DNA from 2 places in the Mesorhizobium sp. M0518 genome. Region 1 is predicted to be linked to the other one. Evidence: predicted binding sites of a transcription regulator. Region 1 holds the regulator's gene; the other holds the start of a gene.
What was found. The regulator PhoB, encoded in region 1, activates phosphate uptake and scavenging genes when phosphate is short. The targets are predictions, from matches to a motif close to TGTCATNNANCTGTCAT.

Region 1 (9,296 bases):
GCAATCATTCCCGCGCTCCTAACGGCTCATGGCCCCAACATTAGGGCGTCGCTTAGACCGAATGGTCGCCGGCGATGTCCAAGGGGTGGTGCTGCAGGTCGTCCAGCGTATAGGCGCGGATGTAGTCGATCTTCATCTCCGCTGGCGTAGCCAGATGGTCAGGAGGCTGGCCGGCAATGCCGCCCACCGCGAGATTGGCCAGCATATACATGGGATCGTGCATGTCGGCCGGCGTCGCTGCTTGAGCGACCTTTACACCATCATAGGTCCAGACAAGCTCATCCTTCGTCCAGAGTAGGCCATAGGTGTGGAAACCGTCGGTATCCGCAACGTTCACCGTTGACGAAACCTTCGTGTGCGCTCCCGTCTCATTGGAATGCGCCGTCATGTAGAGCGTGTTCGGGTCCTGGCCACGCGTTTCGACAACGTCCAGCTCCGGCGGCCACGAGCCGTCCTCCGGAAGCAGCCAGAACGCCGGCCAGGCTCCGGCTGTTTCAGGGAGATCCGCCCGCATTTCGAAATAGCCGTAGGTTTGCGAGAAGGTGTCGTGGGTCGTCAGGATCCCCGAGGTGTATTCGTAGTTGTTGATCAGAGGCTTGATGTCCTCCGGCGCCTGCGCGGCGGTGATGGTGAGGACGCCGTTCTCAACGCTGAACGGATGGACCGAACTCGTCGGGCCATAATTGGCGTCGATATACCACTGCAACTCACCATTGCTGCTCAACGTGCTGCCGTTCGGCGCTCCCCACCAGAAATTGGAATTCCAGGTGCCGTCCTGCCCGTCCCGAAGGCTCAGCGTGTTGAAATCGTCGGAGAAGGACAGCGTCATTGCGGACTTGTCGATCGGAAGTTCGAACTGGGTGGGCTGCAACTTGTCGATGGTCGTATTCTTGAACACCAGGATCTCGTCGGATCCGAGGTTCAGCATCACGTTCGATTCCACCTGGACCATCTGTGAACGGACGGCATCGAACGAAGTGAAGTCGTAACCGTCAAGGCGGACCGCATCGGTCGCACCGAAATCGAAGATAAGATCACTTCCATTACCTTTGGAAATGGCGAAAGTATCGGCGCCATCACCGCCGATCAGGACATCATTTCCCTTGCCGCCATCCAGCGTCTGGTGACCCGACCCGCCCTTGATGATGTTGTCCAACGCATTTCCGAACGCAAATCGATTGGCGCCGGTAACGACGAGGTTCTCGAAATTGTCGGGGAGCTTGTAGCTCATCCATGTGTCGATCGTGTCGATCCCTGCCCCAGGATCCTCGACCACCTTATTGTTGGTGGAATAGAGATGATAGTAGTCGTCGCCGGCGCCACCGTAGATCGTGACATTGACGCCGGTATCTCCCCAGAAGGAGTCGTTGCCGGAGGTGCCATGCAGTTCCGGTCCAGACCCGGTGGCCGAGAACCAATGAGTGGAAGCGCCGGTGTAGGCAAGAGGGATGCCCTTGGCGTTTAAGACCGTGCTCATCAGAAATCCTTCCTCATGGTGTCCGACCTGGTCAAAGGTCCGGCGACCGCTTCCAAGCAACGCTGCAAAGAACGAGATCGTTCCACGGAATCGTCATTAGATCCGAGATCGCATTGAACAATCGACGGACAAGCGATGAATAAAGAGGAGAGGACTCGCAATAATTTGAAGTAAATTTATTAAAATTGTATATTTCTGCAGAATGCGCGTCATTCGACGAACGTATATCTAAATTAACTCAAATGCATTCTTGCGTGGCTTTCTGGTTGGAGTCTGCGGGAAAGATGGCGACCTATCAAGTAATTCGCCGTGCCTCTTGGCCAGCCGGGGCCCAATAGAGAGTTTGGGAGATCGAGGGACGCGAGAAGCTGCCTGTCGCTTTGGCCCAAATGCAGTCATTCGAAACCTGATGAGGATGACCGCTCCTGGCGTCACGTGCTCGCTCCCCATTGATGAGACGAGTGCAACATTCCACCGGCTGTTGGCGACCGCGTGCTAATCGAGTTTTCCCGATCTATCGGGACGAAACAGCACCTAGTCTTCCCTGATCGCGTAGCCCGCCCCGCGGATCGTGCGGATGACGTCCGGCATCCGGCCATTGTTGACCGCCTTGCGCAGCCGGCCGACATGCACGTCGACCGTGCGCTCGTCGATGTAGATCGTTTCGCCCCAGACATTGTCGAGCAGCTGGCTGCGCGAGAACACGCGGCCTGGATGGCGCATCATGAATTCGAGCAGGCGGAACTCGGTCGGCCCGAGCCGGATCTCGCTCTTCTTGCGATAGACCCGGTGCGACTCGCGATCGAGCACGATGTCGCCGACCTTTAGCACGCTGGACAGCACTTCCGGCTTGGCCCGGCGCAGCAGCGCCTTGACCCTGGCCATGAACTCCGGCGTCGAGAAGGGCTTGACCAGATAGTCGTCGGCGCCGGTCGACAGGCCGCGCACGCGGTCGCTTTCCTCGCCTCGCGCGGTCAGCATGATGATCGGCAGCCGCTCGGTCTCGGGACGCATTCGCAGGCGCCGGCAGAGTTCGATACCGGAAACCGCAGGCACCATCCAGTCGAGCACCAGAAGATCGGGAACGTTCTCCTGCAGCCGGATTTCGGCCTCGTCGCCGCGCGTCACCACCTCGACCTGGTAACCTTCGGATTCAAGATTGTAGCGGAGCAGCACGCCTAGCGGCTCCTCATCCTCCACCACCATGATGCGTGGTGCGATCATCGGCTGGTCACCCCTGTTATGCCGCTGGCGCGGACATTGCCGTCTCGTCCTGCTTCGGACGATTGGCTGGCAGCTGCGTGCCGGTCAAAACATAGTAGGCATTTTCGGCGATGTTGGTCACGTGGTCGCCGATCCGCTCGAGGTTCTTGGCGCAGAACAACAGGTGCGTGCACGCCGTGATGTTGCGGGGATCTTCCATCATGTAGGTCAGCAGCTCACGGAACACCGAGGTGTATTTGACGTCGATGCGTTCGTCATTGTTTCTGAGCGTGGCAAGCGCTGCCGGGTCGGCGGCGGCATACTCGTCGACGACCCCCTGCACCTGGATCAGCACCAGTTGCGCCATCGCGTCGATCGAATGCGAAAGGTCGTGCGGCGTGACACTCAGCCCGACAGTGCCGACGCGCTTGGCGATGTTCTTGGCAAGGTCGCCGATGCGCTCAAGGTCGCCGGCCATGCGGATCGAACCGACCACCGCACGCAGATCGTTGGCCATTGGCTGGCGCTTGGCGATCAGCGTGATGGCGCGATCGTCCAGCTCGCGCTGGCGTGCATCCATGATGGCATCATCGGAAACCACGCGCTGCGCCAGCGCATTGTCCGAATTGAGCAAAGCCCTGGTCGAGCCACTGACCATCGAGCAGGCGAGATCGCCCATGTCGCGGATCAGCTGGCTGATCTGCTCCAGATCCTCATCGAAAGATGCGACGGTATGTTCACCCATGATCTTCGTCCCTCGTATGCCTGAGCTCAGCCGAACCGGCCGGTGATGTAGTCCTGGGTGCGTTTGTCGTCGGGGGTGGTGAACATCTTGTCGGTGGCGCCCTCCTCGACCAGATAGCCTAGATGGAACATCGCGGTGCGCTGCGACACGCGTGCTGCCTGCTGCATCGAATGGGTGACGATGACGATGGTATAGTTCTGACGCAGTTCGTCGATCAGTTCCTCGACGCGAGCAGTGGCGATCGGGTCGAGCGCCGAACACGGTTCGTCCATCAGGATCACCTCGGGTGACACGGCGATGGCGCGTGCAATGCACAGACGCTGCTGCTGGCCACCGGAAAGACCCGTGCCAGGTTCTTGCAAACGGTCCTTGACCTCGTTCCAGATCGCCGCCTTCTTCAGGCTCGACTCTACGATCTGATCCATGTCGGCCTTGCGCTTGGCCAATCCGTGGATGCGCGGACCATAGGCAACGTTCTCGTAGATCGATTTGGGGAACGGATTGGGTTTCTGGAACACCATGCCGACGCGCGCCCTGAGTTCGACGACATCGATGTTCTTGTCGTAGATGTCTTCTTCGTCGAGCGTTATCTTGCCGGTTACCCGTGCTGAATCGATGGTGTCGTTCATGCGGTTGAGGCAGCGCAGGAAGGTGGACTTGCCGCAGCCGGAGGGGCCGATCAGCGCCGTCACCTGGTTCAGGCGGACGTCGAGATCGACGTCGAACAGCGCCTGCTTCTCGCCATAGAACACGCCGACCTTGTCGCCGCGCATTTTGATTACTTCGTTCGACTTCATCTTGTCGCCCACTGCGTTTTCAAGGGACTGTTCGGTCATGATGTTCATACCAAGATGCCTTTTTTCTACCAGCGCCGCTCGAACCGACGCCGAAGCACGATCGCGGTGATGTTCATGGCCATGAGGAAGACGAGCAGGATGATGATGGCGCCCGACATGCGCTCGACGAAGGCGCGTTCGGCCTCGTTCGCCCACATATAGATCTGCACCGGCAGCGCGGTGGCCGGATCGAAAGGCGTCGTCGGTGGATCGGCGACGAAGGCGACCATGCCGATCAGCAGCAGAGGCGCGGTTTCGCCGAGCGCACGCGCCAGACCGATGATGGTGCCGGTGAGGATGCCGGGCGCGGCAAGCGGCAGGATGTGCTGGAACACCATCTGCATCTTGGAGGCGCCAAGACCGAGAGCCGCCGAGCGGATCGACGGCGGCACCGCGGCAAGTGCGGCGCGCGTGGCGATGATGATCGTCGGCAGCGTCATCAGTGTCAGCACCAGGCCGCCGACGAAAGCGGCGGAGCGCGGCATGCCCAGGAAATTGATGAACACCGCGAGGCCGAGCAAGCCGAAGACGATTGACGGCACCGCGGCCAGATTGTTGATGTTGACCTCGATAAGGTCGGTGAAACGGTTCTTCTTGGCGAACTCCTCCAGATAGATGGAGGCGGCGACGCCGATCGGCAGCGCCAGGAGCAACACGATCACCATCATATAGAACGAGCCGATGATCGCCACGCCCATGCCCGAGGTTTCCGGGCGGCTGGAGGCGCCGTAGGTGAACAGGCCGCTGTTGAAGTGCTCGGCCATCGCGCCCTCGGCCTTGAGCTTGTTCATCCAGGTGATCTGCTGGTCCGAGACCTTGCGTCGCGCTTCCTCGACGCTGAGGTCGATCTGACCCTTGAAAGCCGAGTCGAGATTGGCGGCGGCGAGGATGTTGACGTCGCGCGTCGTGCCGATCACGGACGGATCGGCGGCAACGATGTCGCGCAACTGGACGCGGGCGCCTTCCGACAGGAAGCCCTTGAGCTGCTTGATCGCCGGCTTGTCGTCGGGATTGATGCCGAGCTTGGCCACCAGCGCGTTTTCGGCGAGCTTGGGATAATTCGCCTTGATCAGAACGCTCGGATCGGTTGCGCGCTTGCCGGAAGGATCGATCACCTTCTCGTCGAACGAGATCGGCAGTGATACCGTCGTCTGCCAGAAGGCGGTGTAGCCTTTCGAGACGATGGTGATCAGCATGATTGCCAGGAACGCCAGGCCTACGGAAATCGCCACGACGCCATAGATGCGGAATCGGCGCTCGGCAGCGTAACGGGCCTTCAGGCCGATGTCGCGGCGCGGATGGGCCGCCGCCCTGACCATCGTATCCATGGAAATGTCGGTCATTCGTACTGCTCCCGATATTTGCGCACGATGTAGAGCGCGACGATGTTCATCACCAACGTCAGCGCGAACAGCGTCAGGCCGAGCGCGAAGGCGACCAGCGTCTGCGGCGAATTGAACTCGAGGTCGCCGGTGAGCTGGTTGACGATCTTGACGGTGATGGTCGTCATCGCCTCGAACGGGTTGATGGTGAGGTTAGCGGCGACGCCCGCCGCCAGCACGACAATCATCGTTTCGCCGATGGCGCGCGAGGCAGTCAGCAGGATGGCGCCGACGATGCCGGGCAGTGCAGCCGGCAGGATCACCCGCTTGATCGTCTCGGAGCGGGTCGCGCCGAGGCCAAGCGACCCGTCGCGCATGGCGCGCGGCACCGCGGTTATGATGTCGTCCGAAAGAGAGGACACGACCGGGATCAGCATGACGCCCATGACCAGGCCGGCGGTGAAGATGCTCTGGCCCTGGATGAAGGGCGAACCGCCGGTCAGTGCCGCGGACAGATCGCGCAGGAATGGCCCAAGCGTGACGACGGCGAAGATGCCATAGACGATGGTCGGTATGCCGGCCAGCAGTTCAAGCGCCGGCTTGACCACCGAGCGCACCCTGGGCGTTGCATATTCGGCCATGTAGACAGCCGACATCAGCCCCACCGGCACCGCAACCAGCAGTGCGACGGCGGCGATGTAGAGCGTGCCCGCAAGAAGCGGGATCAGGCCGAACTGGCCCTGGCTGCCGCCCGAACCGGCAGCGGAAAAACGCGGATCCCAGACGGTGCCGAAGAAGAACCTCATCGGCGAGACGCTTTCGAAGAAGGTGATCGTCTGGAACAGCATCGAAAGCACGATGCCGATGGTGGTCAGGATAGCGATGGTGGAGGCGGCAAGCAGCCCCCACAGCATCAGCCTCTCGACATTGTTGCGTGCCCTGGCGCGCGGCTCGATCTGCCTGAGCGCATAGAAGGCGCCGGCGATCGAGGAAACGAGAATGACAATGGCGCCGAACAGGCCGAGCCGGTCCTGGACCTTGTTCGCCTCGACGGCGATCGGGATCATGTAATCCTGCGTGTCGCTCGCCAGTGCCACACCCTTGGCGGCGAGGAGCGGCTGCAGCTCGGCAAAGCTGGCAGGCATTGCGGCCAGTGTGCCTGCATCGAGTTTGCGCAGGCCCCTGGCGAGGCTCTTTACCAGGCTGACATCCAGTGCCTCACTGGCAACCTTGCTGTCGACGGTGCGCTCGGGCAAGGCAGCGTGAATGTGTCGGTCCAGATAGATGGAAGACCCGACGGTCCAGACGGCAAGCAGCAAAAGAGCAGGCAGAACGGCGAGCAGGAAGGCCCACCAGCCATGATAGTGGGCGCGCGAATGCGGCTTGACCTTGCCATTGTCCTGGGCCGCGGCACGTTGCCGGCCGATGAAAAAGGCAACCAGGCCGACGGCAACGACGATGGCCAGTACGAGCAAGGACGACATGGACCCACCCCAAGAGAAATTCTTACGCAGCCGCCATTGCGGCCTGCGATGAAACCGGGGCGCGGGATTGGCCCGCACCCCGGTGCGGCAGCTGATTACATCGACTTTCCGGCGGCGAAAGCGTCACGCTGGGCCTGACGCTCGGCATCCGGAGCAGCAACGAGGCCGTATTCGGCGAGCGGGCTTTCCGGGCCAACCATCTGGTCGTCAAGGAAGAACTCGACATATTCCTTGAGGCCGGGAACGACGCCCAGATGCGCCTTCTTGACGTAGAAGAACAGCGGGCGCGAGACGGGATACTTGCCGCTGGCGATCGTCTCGGTCGAAGGCACGATGCCTTCCACGGTGGCGACCTTCAGCTTGTCGGCATTGTTTTCATAGAAGGCGAGGCCAAACACGCCGACGCCGGTCTTGTTGGAGTCGATGCGGGCGAGCGTCTCGGTATAGTCGCCATCGATGTCGACGGCCTTGCCGTCCTTGCGGATGGCGATGCAGGTTTTGCCGATTTCCTTGTCGTCGGCAATGCCGGCAGCCTTGAGAGCAGCCTTGTCACAGCCGGCATCGAGGAGCTTGGTCTCGAACACTTCGCGCGTGCCGTGCTTTTCGCCCGGAATGTAGGCGGCGATGTCCCAGTCGGGCAGCTTCGGATTGACCTGGCTCCACTTGGTGTTCGGATTGTCGACCAGCTTGCCGTCGACGACCAGCTTGGCCGCGAGCGCCTTGTAGATGTCGGCGGGAACCAGCGCCCAATCCGGGCCCTTGATGTCGGTGGCGAAGACGATGCCGTCATAGCCGATCCGGACTTCCTGGACTTCTTTCACGCCGGCGTCGGCGCAGGACTTGAGTTCGTCCGCCTTGATCGGACGCGACGAGTTGGCGATGTCGATTGTGTCTTCGCCGACGCCCTTGCAGAATTCCTTGATGCCCGCGCCGCTGCCGCCGGATTCGACGACCGGGGTCTTGAAGTTGGTGAATGTTTCGCCGAACTGCTCGGCGACAATCTTGGCATAAGGTAACACGGTCGATGACCCGGCGACCTGGATCTGGTCGCGCGCAGCGGCGAAGCCGGACGTCGCGGCGAGCGCAAGCGCAGCGGCCGACGCCGTATAGAGGAATTTCTTCATGTGGCCTGCTCCTGTTCGGAAGATGGTCTCTCGGCGCTCGTCAGTCGGCACCCGCTGAGGCCAATAGCCTTCGATTATAACAGTCGCATGACAGTTTGATGTCACCCCGGTAACGCGTCATCGGGATGAGCAGAATGCCGCCTGGCCGGCACTCCCGACGCAGCCCGGCTTTGTCACCGGAATCAGGGACTTGCTCGATTCGGTCGAGGCTGGCCGGCGATTTGGAGATCAGCCGGCCTTTATGAAGAAAAGCCGGACGGGAGCGCGTTGCTCTCAGCCAGACGGTGTCGTGGCCGGGCCATCGCCGAAAACAGGTCCGTTGGGGTAGGTTGACGCTGTCTCATGCCGGCGGTCGCTGCTCCCGCCCGTAACTGGGAAGAGCGGAATTCGTATGTCGCCATTGTCTCGGCTGGATGCCGCCTTTCATATGGTGCGATCGCACCATAGTCTTGGCCGCTGACAGGGGCGCGAATCTTCGCCGTATTCCCGGCACTCGGGCAGAGCCGGCCTTATCCGGCGTTGCGCTGCGCCTGCCGGCTGGCGCCGACCCAGCGCTCGACCTTCTCGAGCAACGCCCGGGGACTGATCGGCTTGGGCAGATAGTCGTCCATGCCTGCCTCCAGGCAGCGCTCGCGGTCGCCCTTCAGCGCATGCGCGGTGACGCCGACGATCGGCACATGCGTGCCGGTTTCTTCCTCCAGCCGGCGAATGGCGGCGGTTGCTTCGAGACCGTTCATCTCCGGCATGGAGACATCCATCAGGATCATGCACGGGTTGAGCCGGCCAAAGGCGTCGAGCGCCTTGCGGCCATTGCCGACGATCTCGAAACCATAACCGGTCTCGCCGAGGATCTGGGTGAACACCATCTGGTTCACCTCATTGTCCTCGGCCACCAGGATATCCAGCCTGTCGCCGCCAGCCGCCACCGGTGGCCGGGGGCGAATCGAAGGCGGCTGCAGCAGCGCCCGCTGTTCGGACGGTGCCGAGGGCTGCGGCCGCGCAACATTGCCTGGAGTGGCGTCGGCCGCGAGCGGCTGCGTGTCGCCAGTATTGTGGCGATGCCGCTGGATGGTGGCGACCAGCGTTTCCAGCAGCACCGAAGAGC
Region 2 (9,296 bases), on a different contig from region 1:
TCATCTGCGGCCCCTCCGGCTCCGGCAAATCGACGATGATCCGCTGCATCAACCGTCTGGAGGAGCACCAGAAGGGCAAGATCATTGTCGATGGCAAGGAATTGACCAACGATCTCAAGAAGATCGACGAGGTGCGCCGCGAGGTCGGCATGGTGTTCCAGCACTTCAATCTGTTCCCGCATCTGACCATCCTGGAGAACTGCACGCTGGCGCCGATCTGGGTGCGCAAGACGCCGAAGAAGCAGGCCGAGGAAATCGCCATGCATTTCCTCAAGCGCGTCAAGATTCCGGAACAGGCCAACAAATATCCCGGCCAGCTTTCCGGCGGCCAGCAGCAGCGTGTGGCGATTGCCCGTTCGCTGTGCATGAACCCGCGCATCATGCTGTTCGATGAGCCGACCTCGGCGCTCGATCCGGAGATGATCAAGGAAGTGCTTGAGACCATGGTTGGCCTGGCCGAGGAAGGCATGACCATGCTGTGCGTCACTCACGAGATGGGTTTTGCCCGCAAGGTCGCTAACCGGGTGATCTTCATGGACCAGGGCCAGATCGTCGAGCAGAACACGCCGGCCGAGTTCTTCGACCACCCGCGCCACGAGCGCACGAAGCTGTTCCTGTCGCAGATCCTGCACTAGGCCTCGACGGCCACGAAGAGCCCGGCTGAAACACTGCCGGGCTCTTTTGCGTATGGGATAACAGGCGTGTCGCGCTGGAGCGCTTTTGCAGGGCCGCCTTTCATGAAAAGACTGGGACGTTTTCTAGGCCTTCTGTTGCTTGTCGTCGCACTCGCCGTGACGACGGGCACCCTCGTGCCGCGGCCGCTGTGGCCCGCGGCCGCCGCCATGCCCGCTACGACGCGCCATATCCTGGTGCTGAACAATCCGATCCACACCGATATCGCCATCCCGATCGACGACGCCGTGCGCCGGCGTTTCCATTTCCTGGTCGACGCGGGCATACCGGCCGACAGGCCGGAGGTCCGCTACATCGTCTTCGGCTGGGGCGGCCGCGCCTTCTACCTGGAGACGCCGACATGGTCCGAGCTGAAGGCGGTGCCGGTGATGAAGGCACTGACACTCGACGCGTCGGTCATGCATGTCGATGTCGCCGGTGACATCGTCGAACCGCGCCCTGATATCGCGGGGTTCGACATCACCGAGGATCGGTTCACGGCGTTGCTCGATTTCATCGATGCGAGTTTCCAGCGGGGACCGGAAGGCCCGATCCTCGTTCCGGACGCAGCCTATTCGAGGTTCGACGGCTTCTACGAAGCCAATGGCCATTTCAACGCACTGGTCGGCTGCAACACCTGGACGGCGGCCGCCTTGCGCACCGCCGGCCTGCGCACCGGCTGGTGGAACCCGCTGCCTGCATCGCTCGGGCTGTCGATGAGCTTGTACAATTAGCGTGGGCATTCCGCGAATTGGCAAGCATCGCGTTCCTTCACACCCCCCTCTGTCCTGCCGGACATCTCCCCCGCATGGGGGGAGATTGGCAGTTGCGACGCCTCACTTCCCTTCGCGACGTCGGTGATGGGCGAAAGCAGTGGTGACGGCTGATCTCCCCCCTTGCGGGGGAGATGTCCGGCAGGACAGAGGGGGGTGCTGTCCCACCAACCGATTGTGCTTGTACGCTCAGCGTCGAATGATCTTCTGAGCCTGCCACCCATAGAGCCAGTCCAGATCCGCCGCGAGTTTTTCCGACGAGCGCACCTTCAGGAACACATTGCGCGCAATCGCCACTGGACCCACGGCATGCCAGGCCAGCCGGTTGACAGCGCCGCGTCGGGCGACCTGCGCGACGCGCGGTCGCCGTGACTGCTCCCAGGTCGCAATTGCGGCCAGAGGATCGGCGGGGAAGTCGGCAATGATATCGGCAAGCGTCGCCGCATCCTCGATCGCCATCGCCGCACCTTGCGCCGCGAACGGGGTCATCGCATGCGCGGCATCGCCGATCAGCGCGATGCCGTTCGGCGTTGTCCAGGGCTGTCGCTGCTCAACAGTGTGGATCGGCCATGCGGTCCATGGGCCGGCCTGCTCGACCAGGCGGGCAAGTTCTGCCGCGGTGCCGCGCAGGGCTCGGGTCAGGATCCCGGCGTCGGCGTTGCCGGACCAGCCCTCGGCTATGCGGTCGCCCCTGGTGAAGGCCGCGAGATTGAAGGCCGCACCCTTGCTGACGGGATAGGCAACCATATGGAAGCCGGGATGCAGGAAGGTGGTGACGCAGTCCCTGGCGCCGATGGCGGCAAAGCTCTGACCGGCGGCGCTCTCGGCCGCGACGGTGGCGCGCCAGGCCAGTTCGCCGGAGAAATGGTTTCTTGGCGAAGCCGGCCCCTTGGCCGAATCGACAAGTGCGCGCACCGACGACCAGACGCCATCGGCCCCAACCAGCAGGAAGCCCTCCGCCTCGACGGTTTTGCCACCGATCTCGGCCGTCGCGGTGATGCCGTGCGGGCCGGTGTCAACGCCGCCCATGCGGGCGCCGGTGGTGAGATGGATATCCGGTATCTCGGCAGCGCGCGCGGTCAGTGCGCGCTGCAGATCGGCCCTGTGCGCGACGAGATAAGGTGCCTGCCAGCGCGTTTCGGCGGCTTGCCCCAGCGGCACGCGCGCCAGTTCGCGCAAGGTCGCGGCCTCCTTCAACACCACGGCTTCCGGCCGCACCGCCGCCGGCAGCAGCCGGTCGAGTACGCCAAGCTGGCGAAGGATGCGGGTCGCGTTGGGAGAAAGCTGAATGCCGGCGCCGGCAGCTTCCAGGCGCTGCGCCTGTTCGAACACCCGAACAGGGTAGCCGCGTTCGGCGAATGCAAGGGCTGCGGTCAATCCGGCGACACCCGCCCCGGCGATGACAATTTGCCGGGAGCGCGTGTCGGTCATCGGGCTGGTCGCGAAAGACTCAGGCGGCCTGATCGATGTAGATGCAGCCGGCCGGCAGCGTTTCGGTTGCCTTCAGCTTCGGCGAATAGCGGTAGAGCGTCGAGCAATAGGGACAGACTTTTTCGTTGTCGTCGCCCATGTCCAGAAACACATGCGGGTGGTCGAAAGGCGGATTGGCGCCCGTGCACATGAATTCCTTCACGCCGATGTCGATTGCCTGATAGCCCGCATCGTTCTGAAAATGGGGAATGGAACCGCCTGCCATCGTCGTCTCCTTAACGCAGTCTCGTCTGCATCTGGATCATATCAGGCCTCTTTGCAAGTTCGATGAAATCAAACTGTCGCAAAAGCCTGTCAGAGGATAAGTTAAGCCGGTTAACGCATGGCCCCGAAGACCGACACCGGTTTTCGGCAAGGACCATGCGTCGCCTTGGAGTGGTAGAGCGTCCTTTGCGCGTCCTGAATGACGCGCGGCGCTTTAGCTGGCTGACGATGTGGAAGAGCGGGAATCATGAACGAACTGAAGCCGGTGCAGAACGAATTCGTGGATGTCGAGGTGGCTCGCCCGGAGGGCGGCAATCCGGACCGGTTTGTCAACCGCGAGTTTTCCTGGCTGCAGTTCAACCGGCGCGTTCTCGAGGAATCGCTGAACCTCAATCATCCGCTGCTGGAGCGCGTCCGCTTCCTGTCGATCTCGGCGGCCAATCTCGACGAGTTCTTCATGGTGCGCGTCGCCGGCCTCGCCGGCCAGGTGCGCGAGGGCATCACGCTGAAGAGCCCTGACGGCCGCACCCCCGAACAGCAGCTCGAACAGCTGCTGCGTGAGGTCGAGCGGCTGCAGGAAGACCAGCAGAAGAGCCTTTCGGCGCTCACTGTGCTGCTCAACAAGGAAGGCATCGAGAGCATCACCCGCGATGCGCTGACCAAGGACGAGAAAATCTGGCTGGAAGACCATTTCCAGGGGCAGGTGTTCCCGGTGCTGACCCCGCTGTCGATCGACCCGGCGCATCCGTTCCCGTTCATTCCCAATCTCGGCTTCTCGATGGCGCTGCAATTGCGCCATCGCAAGAACGGCGAAGAGATGAGCGCGCTGCTGCGCCTGCCGGTAGCGCTGAAGCGCTTCATCCGTCTGCCGGACCGCAAGCATCACGTCCGCTTCATCCCGCTGGAAGAGGCGGTCGGCCTCTATATCGGCAAGCTCTTCCCCGGCTATGAGGTCAAGGGCTCCGGCACGTTCCGCATCATTCGCGACAGCGATATCGAGGTCGAGGAGGAGTCCGAGGATTTGGTTCGCCTGTTCGAAACGGCGCTGAAGCGGCGGCGGCGGGGTTCGGTGATCCGCATCGAATTCGACAGGCTGATGCCTGATGAATTGCGCGACTTCGTCGCCGGCGAGCTTGGCGTGTCGTCCAGCCGCATCAGCGTCTTGACCGGTCCGTTGGCGCTCAGCCAGATTTCCGAGATCGTCGCCGTTCCCCGCGACGACCTGAAATTCACGCCCTACAATCCGCGTTTTCCCGAGCGCATCCGCGAGCATGGCGGCGATTGTTTTGCCGCCATCCGCGAGAAGGACATCGTCGTCCATCACCCCTACGAATCGTTTGACGTCGTGGTGCAGTTCCTGCGCCAGGCGATGGCCGATCCGGAAGTGGTGGCGATCAAGCAGACGCTTTACCGCACCTCCAACGACAGCCCGATCGTGCGTGCGCTGGTCGACGCGGCCGAAGCCGGCAAGTCGGTCACCGCACTGGTCGAGCTCAAGGCGCGCTTCGACGAGGAAGCCAACATTCGCTGGGCGCGCGACCTGGAGCGCGCCGGCGTGCAGGTCGTGTTCGGCTTTCTCGAGCTGAAAACCCATTCGAAAATGTCGCTGGTGGTGCGGCGCGAGGACGGCAAGCTGCGCAACTACGTGCACCTCGGCACCGGCAACTACCATCCGGTAACGGCGCGCATCTACACCGACCTGTCCTTCTTCACCACCGATCCGACGATCGCCCGCGATGTCGCCCAGCTGTTCAATTTCATCACCGGCTATGCCGAGCCGACGGATGAAATGCGGTTGGCGATCTCGCCGTTCACGCTGAGAAGCCGCATCCTGAAGCACATTGCCGACGAGATTGCCTACGCGGTCCAGGGGAAACCGGCGCGCATCTGGATGAAGATGAACGCGCTCGTCGATCCGATCATTATCGACGCGCTCTACGATGCCAGCCGGGTCGGCGTCGAGGTCGACCTGGTCGTGCGCGGCATCTGCTGCCTGCGGCCTCAGGTTCCGGGCCTGTCGGAAAACATCCGCGTAAAATCGATTGTCGGCCGTTTTCTCGAGCACAGCCGCATCTATTGTTTCGGCAATGGTTACGGCCTGCCGTCGGACGAGGCGATCGTCTACATCTCCTCGGCCGATCTGATGCCGCGCAATCTCGACCGCCGCGTCGAAACCATGGTGCCGATCACCAATCCAACTGTGCACGAACAGATCCTTGGCCAGATCATGCTGGGCAACATCATGGACAATCAGCAAAGTTTCGACGTATTGGCTGATGGAACCTCCCGGCGCGTCGTGCTGGAGGAGGGCGAGGAACCGTTCAACGCGCAGGAATATTTCATGACCAATCCGAGCCTGTCGGGACGGGGTGACGCGCTGAAGTCGCATGCGCCCAAGCGCATCGCGCAGTTCAAGCGCCGCAAGAAGAACGCAGCAGCGTCCGGCTGATGCTGTCTGATTCCCAGGGCCGGCTGCAGGACCGCCGACCGCTGTCCATCATCGACATCGGATCGAACTCGATCCGTCTCGTCGTCTATGAGGGGCTGGCGCGCTCGCCGACCATGCTGTTCAACGAAAAGATGCTGGCCGGTCTCGGCCGTGGCATCGTTTCGACCGGCAAGCTCGACCCCGAGGCGGTGACGCGCTCGATGGAAGAGTTCCGTCGCTTTCGCGCGCTTTCCGACCAGGCCGGCGCCGAGCATATGTATGTGCTGGCCACCGCCGCCGCCCGCGAGGCGGTCAACGGCCCCGATTTCATCCACCGCGCCGAGGATGTGCTGAAGACCGAGATTCGTGTCATCAGCGGCCGTCAGGAAGCCTATTATTCCGCGCTCGGCGTCATTTCCGGCTTCCACCCGGCCAATGGCATCGCCGGCGATCTGGGCGGCGGCAGCCTCGAGCTGGTCGACGTCAGCGGCGAAGCGATCGGTGACGGCATCACGCTGCCGCTGGGCGGCCTGCGCCTGCAGGACATGGCGAAGAACTCGCTGGCTCAGGCGGCGAAGATCGCGCGTGACGAACTGGCGAAGGCCAAGCTGTTGAAAGGCGGGCAGGGCAGGCCCTTCTACGCCGTCGGCGGCACCTGGCGAAATCTTGCCCGGCTGCACATGGAAATGACCAACTATCCGCTTGGTGTCATGCACCATTACGAGATCTCGGCCGAAAGCGCGGCGAATTTCCTCAAGCAGGTGGCCAAGGCCGAGATCGAGAAGGTCAAGGGCATCGAAGGCGTTTCCAAGAACCGCCGTTCGCTGCTGCCTTATGGCGCCGTCGTGCTGCAGGAGATCATGGCGGCGATGCAGCCGTCGAAGATCATCGTTTCGGCTCTGGGTGTACGCGAAGGCTTTCTCTATTCGCTGCTCGATGAGGCGGAGCAGAAGGCCGATCCGCTGATTTCGGCCTCGGAGGAACTCGCCCGCCTGCGCTCACGCTCCGTCGCCCATGCGCATGAACTCGTCGACTGGACCGCCAAAACCTTTGCCGCTTTCGGCATCGAGGAGACCGAAGACGAGGCGCGCTACCGCCACGCGGCCGCATTGCTGGCCGATATCGGTTGGCGCGCGCATCCCGAATATCGCGGCAAGCAATCGCTCAACATCATTGCGCACGCCTCCTTCTTCGGCGTCGACCATCCCGGCCGTGCTTTCCTGGCCATGGCCAACGCCTATCGTCACGACGGCATCTTCAACGAAGCCATCGCCCCCGAGATCAAGGCGCTGGCGCCGCCGCGTTATCTGGAGCGCGCCCGCGTGCTCGCCGCGATGATGCGCGTCGTCTACCTGCTGACGGCGTCGATGCCCGGCATCATGCCCAGGCTGAAATGGGAACAACGCGCCAACGGCGTGCTGGCGCTGGTCCTGCCGGCATCGCTGGCCGATCTCTATGGCGAGCGGCCGGCCGGGCGCCTGGCGCAACTGGCCAGGATCACCAACCGCCGGCTGGTGCTGGCCGTCGAAGGTGGGCCCAGTGGGTCGGTGAAGTAGAGTCGGAGCAGAGCGGATTAGAACCTGCTCGGTCGAGTTTCTTCACACCCCTCTCTGTCCTGCCGGACATCTCCCCCGCAAGGGGGGAGATTGGCTGCTTCGTCGTCGGTGCTTTTTTCTTGCAACATTGAAGATTGGCGAAAGCCTGGATGACATCCGATCTCCCTCGTTGCGGGGGAGATGTCCGGCAGGACAGAGGGGGGTGCTGTCCCGTTGACGTTTCCAACCCAGTCCGTCAGGCCAAACCGCGCCCGTCGACCGACCAGGCTCCCGCGCCAGCCATCGCCAGCGCAACGAACCCGCCTGCTATCGCAATGTCCTTCATCAGCATCTGCTGGTGCAGGAAGGCGAGCATCGCGTCGCCGCCGCCCTGGCCGTAATGGCCGATGAAACCGGCGGCAATGCAGAAGGCGGCGAGCAGCAGCGCCGCGATCCGGGTCTGGAAACCGACCAGGATGAGCAGCCCGGCGATCAGTTCGAACAGTCCCGTGCCCCAGGCGGCAAGCGTCGGCAGCGGCAGGCCGAGGCCGGCGAAATAGCCTGTCGTGCCGGCAATATCGCTCAAAGCTTGGAAACCGGAGGGCACGAACAGGGCGGCGAGCAGCAGCCGGGAGAGCAGGAGCAGCGCGTTGCGGGGCATGTTCACCTCCGTTATCGGCCGCCGGCCGGCCTCGTCCGATGCCCCGATCCTATCAGAAAACTCCGGCCGACAGATCGGCGGGCATGTACCAACAACGAAAAAGCGGCGCGGAAAATTCCGCGCCGCTCTTTCGTTCGGCTATCGCCAGATTTTGGCTCAGCCGCGCTTGGCGTCGATCGAATAGGCACCGGCGCCCGAGGAAGCCAGCACGAGGAAGCCGCCAGCGATGGCGAGGTTCTTGAGAAACTGGATCATCTGCATCTGGTCGGCCCAACCGGTGTGGGCGACCAAGCCGGTAGCGACCGTGAAGACCGCCAGCACCCAGCCGACAATCCGGGTCTTGAAGCCGACGAGGATGGCGAGGCCGCCGAGAAGCTCGATCAGGCCTACGACAATGGCCGTTACGGTCGGCAAGGGCAGGCCGAGGCTGCCGAAATAGCCGGCCGTGCCGGTGATGGCGGTCAGCTTGCCGAAACCTGAAAGCAGGAAGATGACCGCAAGCAGGACGCGGCCGATGAGGATGGTGGTCGAGGCATTGGATGCGCCGGAACCGGCGACTGAAGTGTTGATGGACATGGTGGCTCTCCGGGATGGGTTGATACCGGGGAGATAGAGCAAGCCGACTGTTCACCAAAGCCACCAGACTGGCGACACATTGTTCACAGTACTTACGTTTCCGTGATCGGGCGGCCCGCGCAAAATTCGCTTCGGGTCAGGTCGTGACGGGAGTAAATTCTCCCATCACGAACACTGGGCTTCTGGCTGATGCAATTCCGGACGGAAAACCGCAAGACATTTTTCCTGGAATTGCTTACCCCGGATGCGTCATGTCCTCCGGCCGCACCAGCCGGTCGTAATCGGCCTCGCTGACCAGTCCGGTGGCGAGCGCTTCCTCGCGCAGCGTGGTGCCCTTCTTGTGCGCGGTCTTGGCGATCTTGGCGGCATTGTCGTAGCCGATGGTCGGCGCCAGCGCCGTCACCAGCATCAGCGAGCGGTCGAGTGCCGCCTTGATGTTGTCTTCGCGCGCCTCGATGCCGACCACGCAATTGTCGGTGAAGGAGACCGAGGCGTCGGCGAGCAACTGCACCGACTGCAGGAAGTTGTAGGCCATCAGCGGGTTGTAGACGTTGAGCTCGAAATGGCCTTGGCTGCCGGCGAAGGTGAGCGCCGCATTGTTGCCGAACACCTGCACGCAGACCTGCGTCAGCGCCTCGCACTGGGTCGGGTTGACCTTGCCCGGCATGATCGACGAGCCCGGCTCGTTTTCCGGCAGCGACAGCTCGCCGAGGCCCGAACGCGGGCCGGAACCGAGGAAACGGATGTCGTTGGCGATCTTGAACAGCGCGGCGGCCGCCGCATTGATGGCGCCGTGCGAAAACACCATGGAATCATGGGCCGCCAGCGCCTCGAACTTGTTCGGCGCGGTGACGAAGGCAATGCCGGTGATGGTGGCGATGCGATCCGCCACCCTTTCGGCGAAGCCGACCGGCGCGTTGAGGCCGGTGCCGACGGCGGTGCCGCCCTGCGCCAGT

Region 2: NKI66_RS22045 (RNA degradosome polyphosphate kinase) is a predicted target of PhoB. The motif match lies at 3,205-3,221, and genes of this name have one in related genera.

The regions. Positions count from the first base shown of each region.
Region 1 covers NZ_JAMYQY010000001.1:77,845-87,140, forward strand. The annotation lists gene NKI66_RS00370 (type I secretion system permease/ATPase) at 1-8, opposite strand, end outside; gene eglC (endo-1,3-1,4-beta-glycanase EglC) at 53-1,477, opposite strand; gene phoB (phosphate regulon transcriptional regulator PhoB) at 2,012-2,701, opposite strand; gene phoU (phosphate signaling complex protein PhoU) at 2,718-3,425, opposite strand; gene pstB (phosphate ABC transporter ATP-binding protein PstB) at 3,452-4,270, opposite strand; gene pstA (phosphate ABC transporter permease PstA) at 4,288-5,604, opposite strand; gene pstC (phosphate ABC transporter permease subunit PstC) at 5,601-7,067, opposite strand; gene NKI66_RS00405 (PstS family phosphate ABC transporter substrate-binding protein) at 7,163-8,191, opposite strand; gene NKI66_RS00410 (PAS domain-containing protein) at 8,701-9,296, opposite strand, start outside.
Region 2 covers NZ_JAMYQY010000016.1:11,422-20,717, forward strand. The annotation lists gene NKI66_RS22025 (amino acid ABC transporter ATP-binding protein) at 1-635, shown strand, start outside; gene NKI66_RS22030 (TIGR02117 family protein) at 738-1,406, shown strand; gene NKI66_RS22035 (FAD-dependent monooxygenase) at 1,635-2,876, opposite strand; gene NKI66_RS22040 (zinc-finger domain-containing protein) at 2,896-3,141, opposite strand; gene NKI66_RS22045 (RNA degradosome polyphosphate kinase) at 3,388-5,589, shown strand; gene ppx (exopolyphosphatase) at 5,589-7,124, shown strand; gene NKI66_RS22055 (DoxX family protein) at 7,360-7,764, opposite strand; gene NKI66_RS22060 (DoxX family protein) at 7,921-8,340, opposite strand; gene fumC (class II fumarate hydratase) at 8,576-9,296, opposite strand, start outside.